2 regions of the Kitasatospora sp. NPDC058965 genome follow, and region 1 is predicted to be linked to the other one. Evidence: riboswitches for the same ligand, from Rfam matches in the RefSeq annotation. Region 1 holds a riboswitch; the other holds the start of a gene.
The links. Region 1 has a riboswitch for cobalamin ahead of ACFW1A_RS19175 (cobalamin biosynthesis protein). Riboswitches for the same ligand answer to the same signal wherever they lie in the genome.
Positions count from the first base shown of each region.

Region 1 (6,383 bases):
GACCAGTGGACCAGGGAGCGCCCGGACCTGGACCCGGGGCCGATGTCACTGGTCGGGCGCCTCAAGCGGGTGCACAACCACGTGGACCTGGGTATGCGGGAGTACTTCGCCCGGCACGGCCTGGACTTCTCCGAGTTCGACGTGCTGGCCACGCTGCGCCGCTCCGGCCCACCCTACGAGCTCAACGCCCGAGCCCTGCTGGAGTCGGCCATGGTCACCTCGGGGGCGATCACCAACCGGGTGGACCGGCTCTCCGCCAAGGGCCTGGTGGAACGGCGGCCGAGCCCCACCGACCGGCGCGCGGTGCTGATCGGGCTGACCCCGCGCGGGCTGGAGCTGATCGACGGCATCCTGGCCGGCCACATCGAGAACGAGGAACGGCTGATCGACCCGCTCTCCGGCGCCGAGCGGGCCCAGCTGGACGCGCTGCTGCGCAAACTGCTGCGGACGTACGAGGCCACCGACCGCTGAGCGGTCGGTGCCCTCGCGGCGCGGACCGTCAGGCCCCGCCCTCGTGCACGCTGAACGCCGAGCGGCGGGCGGCCCGGGCCACGGCGTGGTCCGGGTGCACCGAGGCGACGGCGGTGAGCACCGAGGCCGAGCGCGGGTGGCCCGACTGCCGGGCCCGGGCGAACAGCCGCACCGGGTCGCCCGCGCTGGCCCCCTCGACGTGGCCGACCAGCAGCTCGGTCTCGCCGTGGTCCAGCACCGCGGCCGCGGTGTCCACCCAGAGCCAGGCGGCGTCCTGGGCGCTCAGCACGTCGGACGGGACCACGCCGCCCTCGTCCAGCTGCTCGGCCAGCCAGAGCAGCGCGTAGGGGCGCAGCACCGCCTCGTCGACCGCGGAGCGGACCGCCTGCTCGGCGGTGCCGCCGGCCACCCGCAGCGCCTCGAAGGCGAGCCCGCGCAGCAGGGCGTCCTCGCCGCGGGCCACCTCCAGCAGCTCGGCCACCGCGCGGTCCACCGGGCGGGCCGCCACCCAGGCGCGGTACTCGGCCCGGGCCGGGCCCGGGGAGTAGTGGGCGCACGCGTCCAGCAGCTCCAGGGCGCTCTGCTCGATGTGCCCGGCGGCGGTCTGCGCCACCGTGCAGATCTCCTCCAGCTTGGCCCGCACCGCCCAGTGCCCGAGCGGCGAGAGCTCGGCGGCGCTGTCCGCGCGGACCACGGCCCCGACCGCCGCCAGGCCGTCCAGGATCCAGTCCAGCACCGCGGCCACGTCCGAGGGCGCCGGCGGGGCGTCCACCTGGGGCTCGCGGCAGGTGCCGCGCACCGCCGAGACGGCGGAGGCGGCGTGCGGGACCGGCGAGAGCGCGGCGAAGTTGCTGCCGCCGTGCCGGCGCTCGTCCAGACCGCGGCGCAGCAGCTCCATCAGCTCGCTCTCGGCCACCGGGCCGTCCACCAGGTGCAGGAAGGAGAGCAGCTGCGGGGCCTGGTCGACGGCCTGCCCGGCGAGCACCGCGAAGACGCCGCGCAGGGCGGCCGGCGGCACCGGGGCGAGCAGGGTCCAGGCGTCGAACAGCGCGGACCAGCCGCGCAGCACCGCCTCGTCGTCGTGCTCCCAGGCGTGCAGCCGCCAGCCCGGGCCGGCACCGCCGTCCCGCGGCTCGATCAGGCCGACCAGCAGCGCCTGGCCCCAGGCGCGGGCCGCCGCGCCGACCGTCATGGCCAGCGCCCGGCCGGCCGCGCGGGCGTCGTCGGGGAGGAGTTCGCCGCGCTTGTCGACGTGCTCCAGTTCGCCGGCCCAGCGGGCGATCCGGACCGCGTCGGCCAGCATGGCGCGGGCCGGTGGGGCGAGTTCGCCGGGGCCGGGGAAGCCCTCCGGCACCGGGACCCGGCCGCGCCCGGGGGCGGGCCTGGGCATCCGCCGGCGGAGCGGAGCACGGCCCGGCTGGGCGGCTGCGCCGTCGGGCCGGCGGGCCGTACCGGGAAGACGGGTCACCGTCGCGCCGGTACCCGGGGTCGGCGGGAGCGGGGCATCACGGTCGCGCGGATTCCGAGACGTCACGCCGTGCAGTCTTCCCCGTGTATGGGGCGCTTGTCACATCGAGTTCGGCGCGTCTTGTACTGCTTCAGGTGGCAATCGGGGCGGAGTCGGGGCAAGAGGGCCCAAACCGGGCCGCCGCCCACCGGCCCTGAACTGTGCACGACAGTAGTGGTGGCACCGTGCGTGGTCAAGGGGTGACCCTACGGGATCACCCGGCGCCGGCGCCAGGGGTGGCGGTCCCGTCCCGCCGGGGTACCCCGGCGGGACGGGACCGGTCACAGGATCGGGGTCAGGAACCGGCGCAGCGTCTCCTCGTAGCCGGCCGGGTCGGCGTTCCACAGCGCGGCGTGGGCCGCACCCGGCACGGGGTGCAGGCTCACCAGGTCCTGGCGGCGGTGGGCCAGCCGCTGGGCACCGGGCCAGGGGGCCACCTCGTCCTGCGGGCTGTGCAGCAGCAGGGTGGGTGCGAACAGGTCGGTGCCGGCCGCGATCCGGGCGAACCCGGCCAGGTCGACCCCGGTGCGCCCCTCCGCCGACCAGGCGCCCAGCTGCCCGGCCAGCGCGGTCGGCACCCCGGCGGCGGCGGCCACCCCGCGCACCGTGGCACCCGGCTCCAGCACCGCGGAGTCCAGCACCAGGCCGGCCACGCTGGTGCGGTAGTCCGAGCGGGCCGCCGCGTGCAGCACCGCGGCCGCGCCCACCGACCAGCCGTAGAGCACGACCCGGCCGGCCCCGGCCTCCTTGGCGAACCTGATCGCGGCGTCCACGTCGTGCCACTCGGTCTCGCCGAAGTGCCCGATCCCGTCCGGCGAGGCGGGCGCGCCCTGGTCGCCCCGGTAGCTGACCACCAGCGCGGGCAGCTGCAGCCGCTTCAGCAGCTGCAGCACCGGCAGCGCCTGGCGCCGGTCGGCCAGCACGCCGTGCACCAGGATCACCCAGGTGCCGCGGACCGCCGGCACGTACCAGGCGGGCAGCGCGCCCAGCTCGCCGTCCACCACCACGTCCATGTAGTCCAGTCCGCAGGCCGAGCCCGGGTCGCCGCGCAGCACCCGGGTGGTCAGCTCCACCTCGGTGCCGGCCGCCGGCGGGCTGCCCGCGCTCAGCTCCAGGCGGCGGGTGACGGTCTGCGGGTCGGTGGCCAGCACCTCGCCGACCACCGCGTGCCCGCCGGGCCACTCCAGCGCGTACCGGCCGCGCCGGGAGCTCGCGGTGGTGCGGGTCAGGGTGATCCGGTCGGCGGCGAGCTGGTGCACCCGCAGTTCGGGCTCGCCCTCGCCCTCGGTCCGCTCGGGGCGCAGGCTCAGGTCGGAGACCCGGCGCCCGATCAGCAGCGCGGCCGCGCCGGCTCCGATGGCAACAGCGGTGGCCGTGGCGACGACGGTTCCCCAACGCATGGCTCTCCCCGGGATGGTGACGGCGGCTCGGACGGGCCAATCCAGTTCACCCCGCCGCAGGCCGGACGGCCACCGCAACGCCGCCGTTGGGAGACACTGCGCGAGGTGCCCCGGCCGGCCGCCCCGGCACGTCACACGGGCAGGCCTCCGGTGTCCCGGCCGGTGAGCAGGGCCCAGAAGCGCTCGTCCACCGGCGCCTCCGGCGGGGTGCTCGGGGCGGTCGCGCCCCAGTGCGAGGTGACCTGGTACTCGCCCTGCAGGGCGGCCAGCACGGCGGCCAGGGTGGCCGTGGGCACCGGGACCAGCCGGCCGACCGCGGCGAGCTGGGCCTGCCAGCGGCCGTCCACGCACTGGCGCAGCCGCCGCTCCAGCTCCGGGCCGCCGCCGGTGATCCGCAGCAGGTCGCGCAGCCGCAGCCCCAGCACCTCGGCGAGCGCGGCGGTCTGCGCCTCGTCACCGGTCCAGCGGCCGGTCAGCTCGGCGGCGGTGTAGCCGCGCGGGTTCATCCCGATCCGGGCGGCCGCCTGGTCCGCGGTGAGCTCGCGGGCCAGCCGGAAGTCCCGCAGCGAGCCCGGCGCCGCGTCCATCAACTGGACCGCCGGGCACCACAGCGCCCGGGCCAGCGCGATGAACTCCGTCTCGTCCGGGCGGAACTCCCCGCTCTCCCAGCCCAGCACGTGCGAGGGGAGCAGCCGCACCCCGTGCGCGGCCATCCCGGCCGCCACCTGGTCCGGGGTCAGTCCCAGGCCCACCCGGTGCGCACGGGCGGCCTGCGGGGAGAACGGGACCGGGGCGGGGGCGGTGAACCGGCGGCTTCGCATGGCGCCGACGCTAGGCCCGCCCGCGCACCGCTCCCCAGCCGCTGAACGCACGAAGCGCCGCGGCCGCCCCTGACGCAGTGTTGGACGATCCACCAGTCGTGGCCGCGTCGACGACGGCGGCGCCGGTGTGATCAACCACTCCGCCGGCTGCCGTGAGGCCTGGTTGACGCCCGGTTGACCAGCGTGATGGGATCCTTGGGCCATACGGAGGCAAGCAGAGGAAGCCGGTGCGAATCCGGCGCGGTCCCGCCACTGTCACCGGGGAGCGCGACGCACCGTCAGCCCCCGGGAGCCAGGAACTCGCCCCTCCGGATTCACGTCGAGCCAGGGCGCGGACCCTGAGTGAGGACCCGTCGATGCAGCGCGCCGTCACCGGCCATGCGCTCGGTGCGGTGATCGGCTTCGCCGCCGACGCCGTCTTCGCCGACCCCCGGCGCGGCCACCCGGTGGCCGCCTTCGGCCGGGCCGCCAGCGCCCTGGAGCGCGCCCTCTGGCGCGACCACCGCGGCGCCGGCGCCCTGCACACCGCGCTCGCGGTGGGCACCGTGGCGCTGGGCGCCGCCGCCCTGGAGCGCGGCGCCGGCCCGGTCCGCCGCACCGCCACCGCGGCCCTGGCCACCTGGACCGTGCTCGGTGCCACCTCGCTGCTGCGCGAGGCCCGCACCATCGGCCGGTCGCTGGCCGCCGAGGACCTGACGGCGGCGCGGGAGCGGCTGCCGCACCTGTGCGGCCGCGACCCCAGCGCGCTGGACGGTCAGCAGATCGCCCGCGCGGTGGTCGAGTCGGTGGCCGAGAACACTGCCGACGCGGTGGTGAACGCGCTGGTCTGGGGAGCCCTGGCCGGCCCGCCCGGGCTGCTCGCCTTCCGGGCCGTCAACACCCTGGACGCGATGGTGGGGCACAAGTCCGTCCGCTACCGCCGGTTCGGCTGGGCCGCGGCCCGGCTGGACGACGTGGCGGGCTGGCCGGGCGCCCGGCTGACCGCGCTGCTCGCGGTGGCCGCCGCCGACTCCCCCGGCACCGCCTGGCGGGTCTGGCGCCGCGACGGCGGCAGCCACCCCAGCCCCAACGCCGGCCAGGCCGAGTCCGCCTTCGCGGGCGCGCTGGGCGTCCGGCTCGGCGGCACCCTGCAGTACGGCGACCGCGTGGAGCACCGGCCGGTGCTGGGCGCCGAGCTGCGGCCGGTCGCGGTCGCCGACATCGAACGCGCCTGCCGGCTCTCCCGCCGGGTGGGTCTGCTGGCGCTGGGAACCACGGTGGTGGCCCGGCTGCTGTGGAAGGGACGGACATGAGCAACGCGATCCTGGTGGCCGGCACCACCTCGGACGCCGGCAAGAGCGTGGTGACCGCCGGGATCTGCCGCTGGCTGGCCCGCAAGGGGGTCCGGGTGGCGCCGTTCAAGGCGCAGAACATGTCGCTCAACTCGATGGTCACCGCCGACGGCGCGGAGATCGGCCGGGCCCAGGTGATGCAGGCCCAGGCCGCCCGGGTGGAGCCGGAGGCGGCGATGAACCCGGTGCTGCTCAAGCCCGGCGCGGACGGGCGCAGCCAGGTGGTGCTGCTCGGCCGACCGGTGGCCGAGGTGGGCGCACTGGACTACCGCGAGCGCAAGCCGTACCTGCTGCAGCGCTCGCTGGAGTGCCTGGCCGACCTGCGGGCCCGGTTCGACGTGGTGGTCTGCGAGGGCGCCGGCTCGCCCGCCGAGATCAACCTGCGCGACCGCGACATCGCCAACATGGGCCTGGCCCGGGCCGCCGACCTGCCGGTGGTGGTGGTCGGCGACATCGACCGCGGCGGGGTGTTCGCCGCGATGTACGGCACCCTGGCGCTGCTCGACGCCGCCGACCAGGCGCTGGTGGCGGGCTGGCTGGTCAACAAGTTCCGCGGCGACGCCCGGCTGCTCCGGCCCGGGCTGGACATGCTGCACGAGCTGACGGGCCGTCCGGTGCTGGGCACCCTGCCGATGCTGCCGGGCCTGTGGCTGGACGCCGAGGACTCGCTCGACCTGTCCTCCGCCGTGGTGGACCGCGCCCCGTCCGGCCCGGTCGGCGCCGACGTGCTGCGGGTGGCGGTGCTGCGCTTCCCGCGGCTGTCCAACTTCACCGACCTGGACGCGCTGGCCCAGGAGCCGGGCGTGCTGGTGCGCTGGGCCACCCGGCCCGAGGAGCTGGCCGACGCCGACCT
Region 1 covers NZ_JBHYKG010000106.1:1,151-7,533, forward strand. Annotated here, with positions in the region: gene ACFW1A_RS19155 (MarR family winged helix-turn-helix transcriptional regulator) at 1-471, shown strand, start outside; gene ACFW1A_RS19160 (hypothetical protein) at 500-1,861, opposite strand; gene ACFW1A_RS19165 (hypothetical protein) at 2,260-3,378, opposite strand; gene ACFW1A_RS19170 (helix-turn-helix domain-containing protein) at 3,510-4,199, opposite strand; cobalamin riboswitch at 4,371-4,522, shown strand; gene ACFW1A_RS19175 (cobalamin biosynthesis protein) at 4,556-5,491, shown strand; gene ACFW1A_RS19180 (cobyric acid synthase) at 5,488-6,383, shown strand, end outside.

Region 2 (2,697 bases), on a different contig from region 1:
CCAGCGGCTCTCCACCTTGGCGACCCGCCAGTACGTCAGCGCCACCGCCCAGACCACGACGAAGATCCCGACGATCACGAAGCCCACGTTGTTCAGGTCGATCCCGGAGATCCAGCCCGTCACGGGGTCGGTGAGGTCGAGCTGGTCGTGCAGCACCCCGACCAGCTCGATCGTGCCGATCAGGAACGCCACCGCGATCGAGAGGCCGGTGATGGTCAGGTTGTAGTAGACCTTGCGGGCCGGGTTGGAGAACGCCCAGTGGTAGGCGAAGTTCATGAACGTGCCGTCCAGGGTGTCGAACAGGCTCATCCCCGAGGCGAAGAGCAGCGGCAGGCAGAGCACCGCGTACCAGGGCAGCCCCGCGGCCGCGCCGGAGCCGGCCATCACCATCAGGGTGACCTCGGTGGCGGTGTCGAACCCGACGCCGAACAGCAGGCCGATCAGGAACATCTGCCCCGGGCGGGTGATCGACTTGGTCAGCCGCCCCAGGATCCGGTTGACGAACCCCCGGCTGTCCAGGTGCTTCTCCAGCTCGTGCTCGTCGAACTGCCCCGCCTTCATCGCCTTGAAGATCCGGTAGATCCCGACCAGCGAGACCACGTTGAGCGCGGCGATCAGGTAGAGGAAGCCGCCGGAGACGCTGGTGCTCACCACCCCGAGCACCTTGTGGGTGCTGGAGTCGTCGTTGGTCAGCGCGCCGACCGCCTTGGCGCCGCTGGCGATCAGGGTGGCCAGCACCACCACGATGCTGGAGTGGCCCAGCGCGAACCAGAAGCCCACCGAGACCGGGCGCTTCCCGTCGGCCATCAGCTTGCGGGTGGTGTTGTCGATCGCGGCGATGTGGTCGGCGTCGAAGGCGTGCCGCATGCCCAGGGTGTAGGCGGTGACGCCCAGGCCCAGGCCGAACACCTGGGTGCCGACGGTGTAGTGGTGCGGCGCGACCATCGCGATCAGCACGGTGAACGCGACCACGTGCATGGCGACGATCACCGCCATCAGGCCGCCGGTGCGGATCCAGTCCTTCCGTTCCCAGCGCAGCACGGTCGTCCCGCCGCTCCCCCCGGTCTTTCCGGAAGATCCGGACTTTCCGGGCAGGGCAGCAGCGGTTTCGGGCATGGTCATAGTGGGGCAGCCTCTCCAGCACCTCGTTGGGGGCACCTCCCGGCCGAAGCTGGGGGAGGTCATCCTGCGGTGCCGTGGCCGGTCTCCTGGCTGACGGGTGATGACGCGCCCGCACCAGGCCTTCCCGGACACGCGGTGTCCAGTGACCGCCCGTGCCACAAGGGCACGGGCTCGATGCGGGAGCTCCCCGATCACAGTGGCGAGGGCCGCTCCGGACTCCTGTGACGAACACAGTGCACCGGTCTTCCCGAACACCACGGCTGGTCCACCGTAGAGGTGACGGCTGCTCACCCACAAGCCTGCACAGGTGTGCAGGTGTCGCATGTCACGTGCGCCGGGTGGTGAATGATGGCTCCCATGCACTTGGTCCCCGAGGAGCGCGCACACCGCCGCCCCATCGACGAGCACACGGTCTGCGAAGCCATCGCCGGCATCGGCGAGCCGGAGTCGGTCCGCGCCTGGGCCGACCGGTTCTCCCTCCTGGGCGAGCCCGGCCGGCTCTCGGTGCTGCTGGCCGTGCACCGGGCCGGGCCGATCGCGGTCACCGACCTGGCGCTGGCCACCGGCATCAGCGAGACCGCCGTCTCGCAGATCCTGCGGCTGCTGCGGGTCGCGGGCTCGGTCACCGCCGCCAAGGACGGGCGGGTGGTCCGCTACCGGCTGGCCGACGCCGACCTGGCCCGGCTGCTGGACTCGGTGCCGCCGCTGCCGGGCGGGCACTGAGGCGGGGCGGGCGGGCACTGAGGCGGGGCGGGCGGGCACTGAGGCGCGGGCCTTCCGGTCCGTGGCCTGCGCGTTCCTGGTTATTGCTTGTTTATGAGCTCCTGACAGCCTGTCCGGCGGGCCGGCGAACCCTCTCCCCCACCGTCCGGGCGGGAGGCACCAGCAGTCAGGAGAACCAGAGTGCAGCGCATCACGGTAGCCGTCCACGCCACCGATCCCATCTCCAGAGCGGGCGTGGCCGGACAGCTGAGGCACCGTCCGGAGGTCACCCTGGTCGACCCGGCCATCCACGCCGACGACGCCGACGCCGACCGCACCGCCGGCACCGCCCCCGACGGCGCCGCACCGCCCACCGCGGTGGCCGTGGTGGTCGCCGAAGCGCTCGACGAGCCGACCACCGTCCTGCTGCGCCGCCTGCACCGCACCCGGCGCACCCGCCAGGTCCTGGTGGTCCCGCAGCTGCGCGAGGGCGAGCTGGGCCGGCTGGTCGAGTGCGGGGTGACCGCGGTGGTGTGGCGCGCGCAGGCCGGCGAGGAGGGCCTGCTGCGGGCGATCCTGGCCGCCGCCAACGGCGACGGCACCCTGCCGCCCGAGCTCGTGGGCCGGCTGATGACCCAGCTCGCCCAGCTCCACCGCGGCGCCGCCCAGGGCCGGGCCGCCGCCGGCACGGTGACCGGCGGCGGGCTCTCCGAGCGCGAGCGCGACGTGCTGCGCCTGGTCGCCGAGGGCCTGGACTCCAACGAGATCGCCAGCCGGCTCTGCTACTCCCAGCGCACCGTCAAGAACGTGCTCTACGGCGTGATGACCCGGATGAACCTGCGCAACCGCCCGCACGCCGTGGCCCACGCCCTG
Region 2 covers NZ_JBHYKG010000469.1:70-2,766, forward strand. Annotated here, with positions in the region: gene ACFW1A_RS38635 (HoxN/HupN/NixA family nickel/cobalt transporter) at 1-996, opposite strand, end outside; cobalamin riboswitch at 1,181-1,396, opposite strand; gene ACFW1A_RS38640 (ArsR/SmtB family transcription factor) at 1,480-1,845, shown strand; gene ACFW1A_RS38645 (LuxR C-terminal-related transcriptional regulator) at 2,026-2,697, shown strand, end outside.
Region 2: linked by a shared signal. The riboswitch ahead of ACFW1A_RS38635 (HoxN/HupN/NixA family nickel/cobalt transporter) and the one ahead of ACFW1A_RS19175 (cobalamin biosynthesis protein) in region 1 are both predicted to bind cobalamin.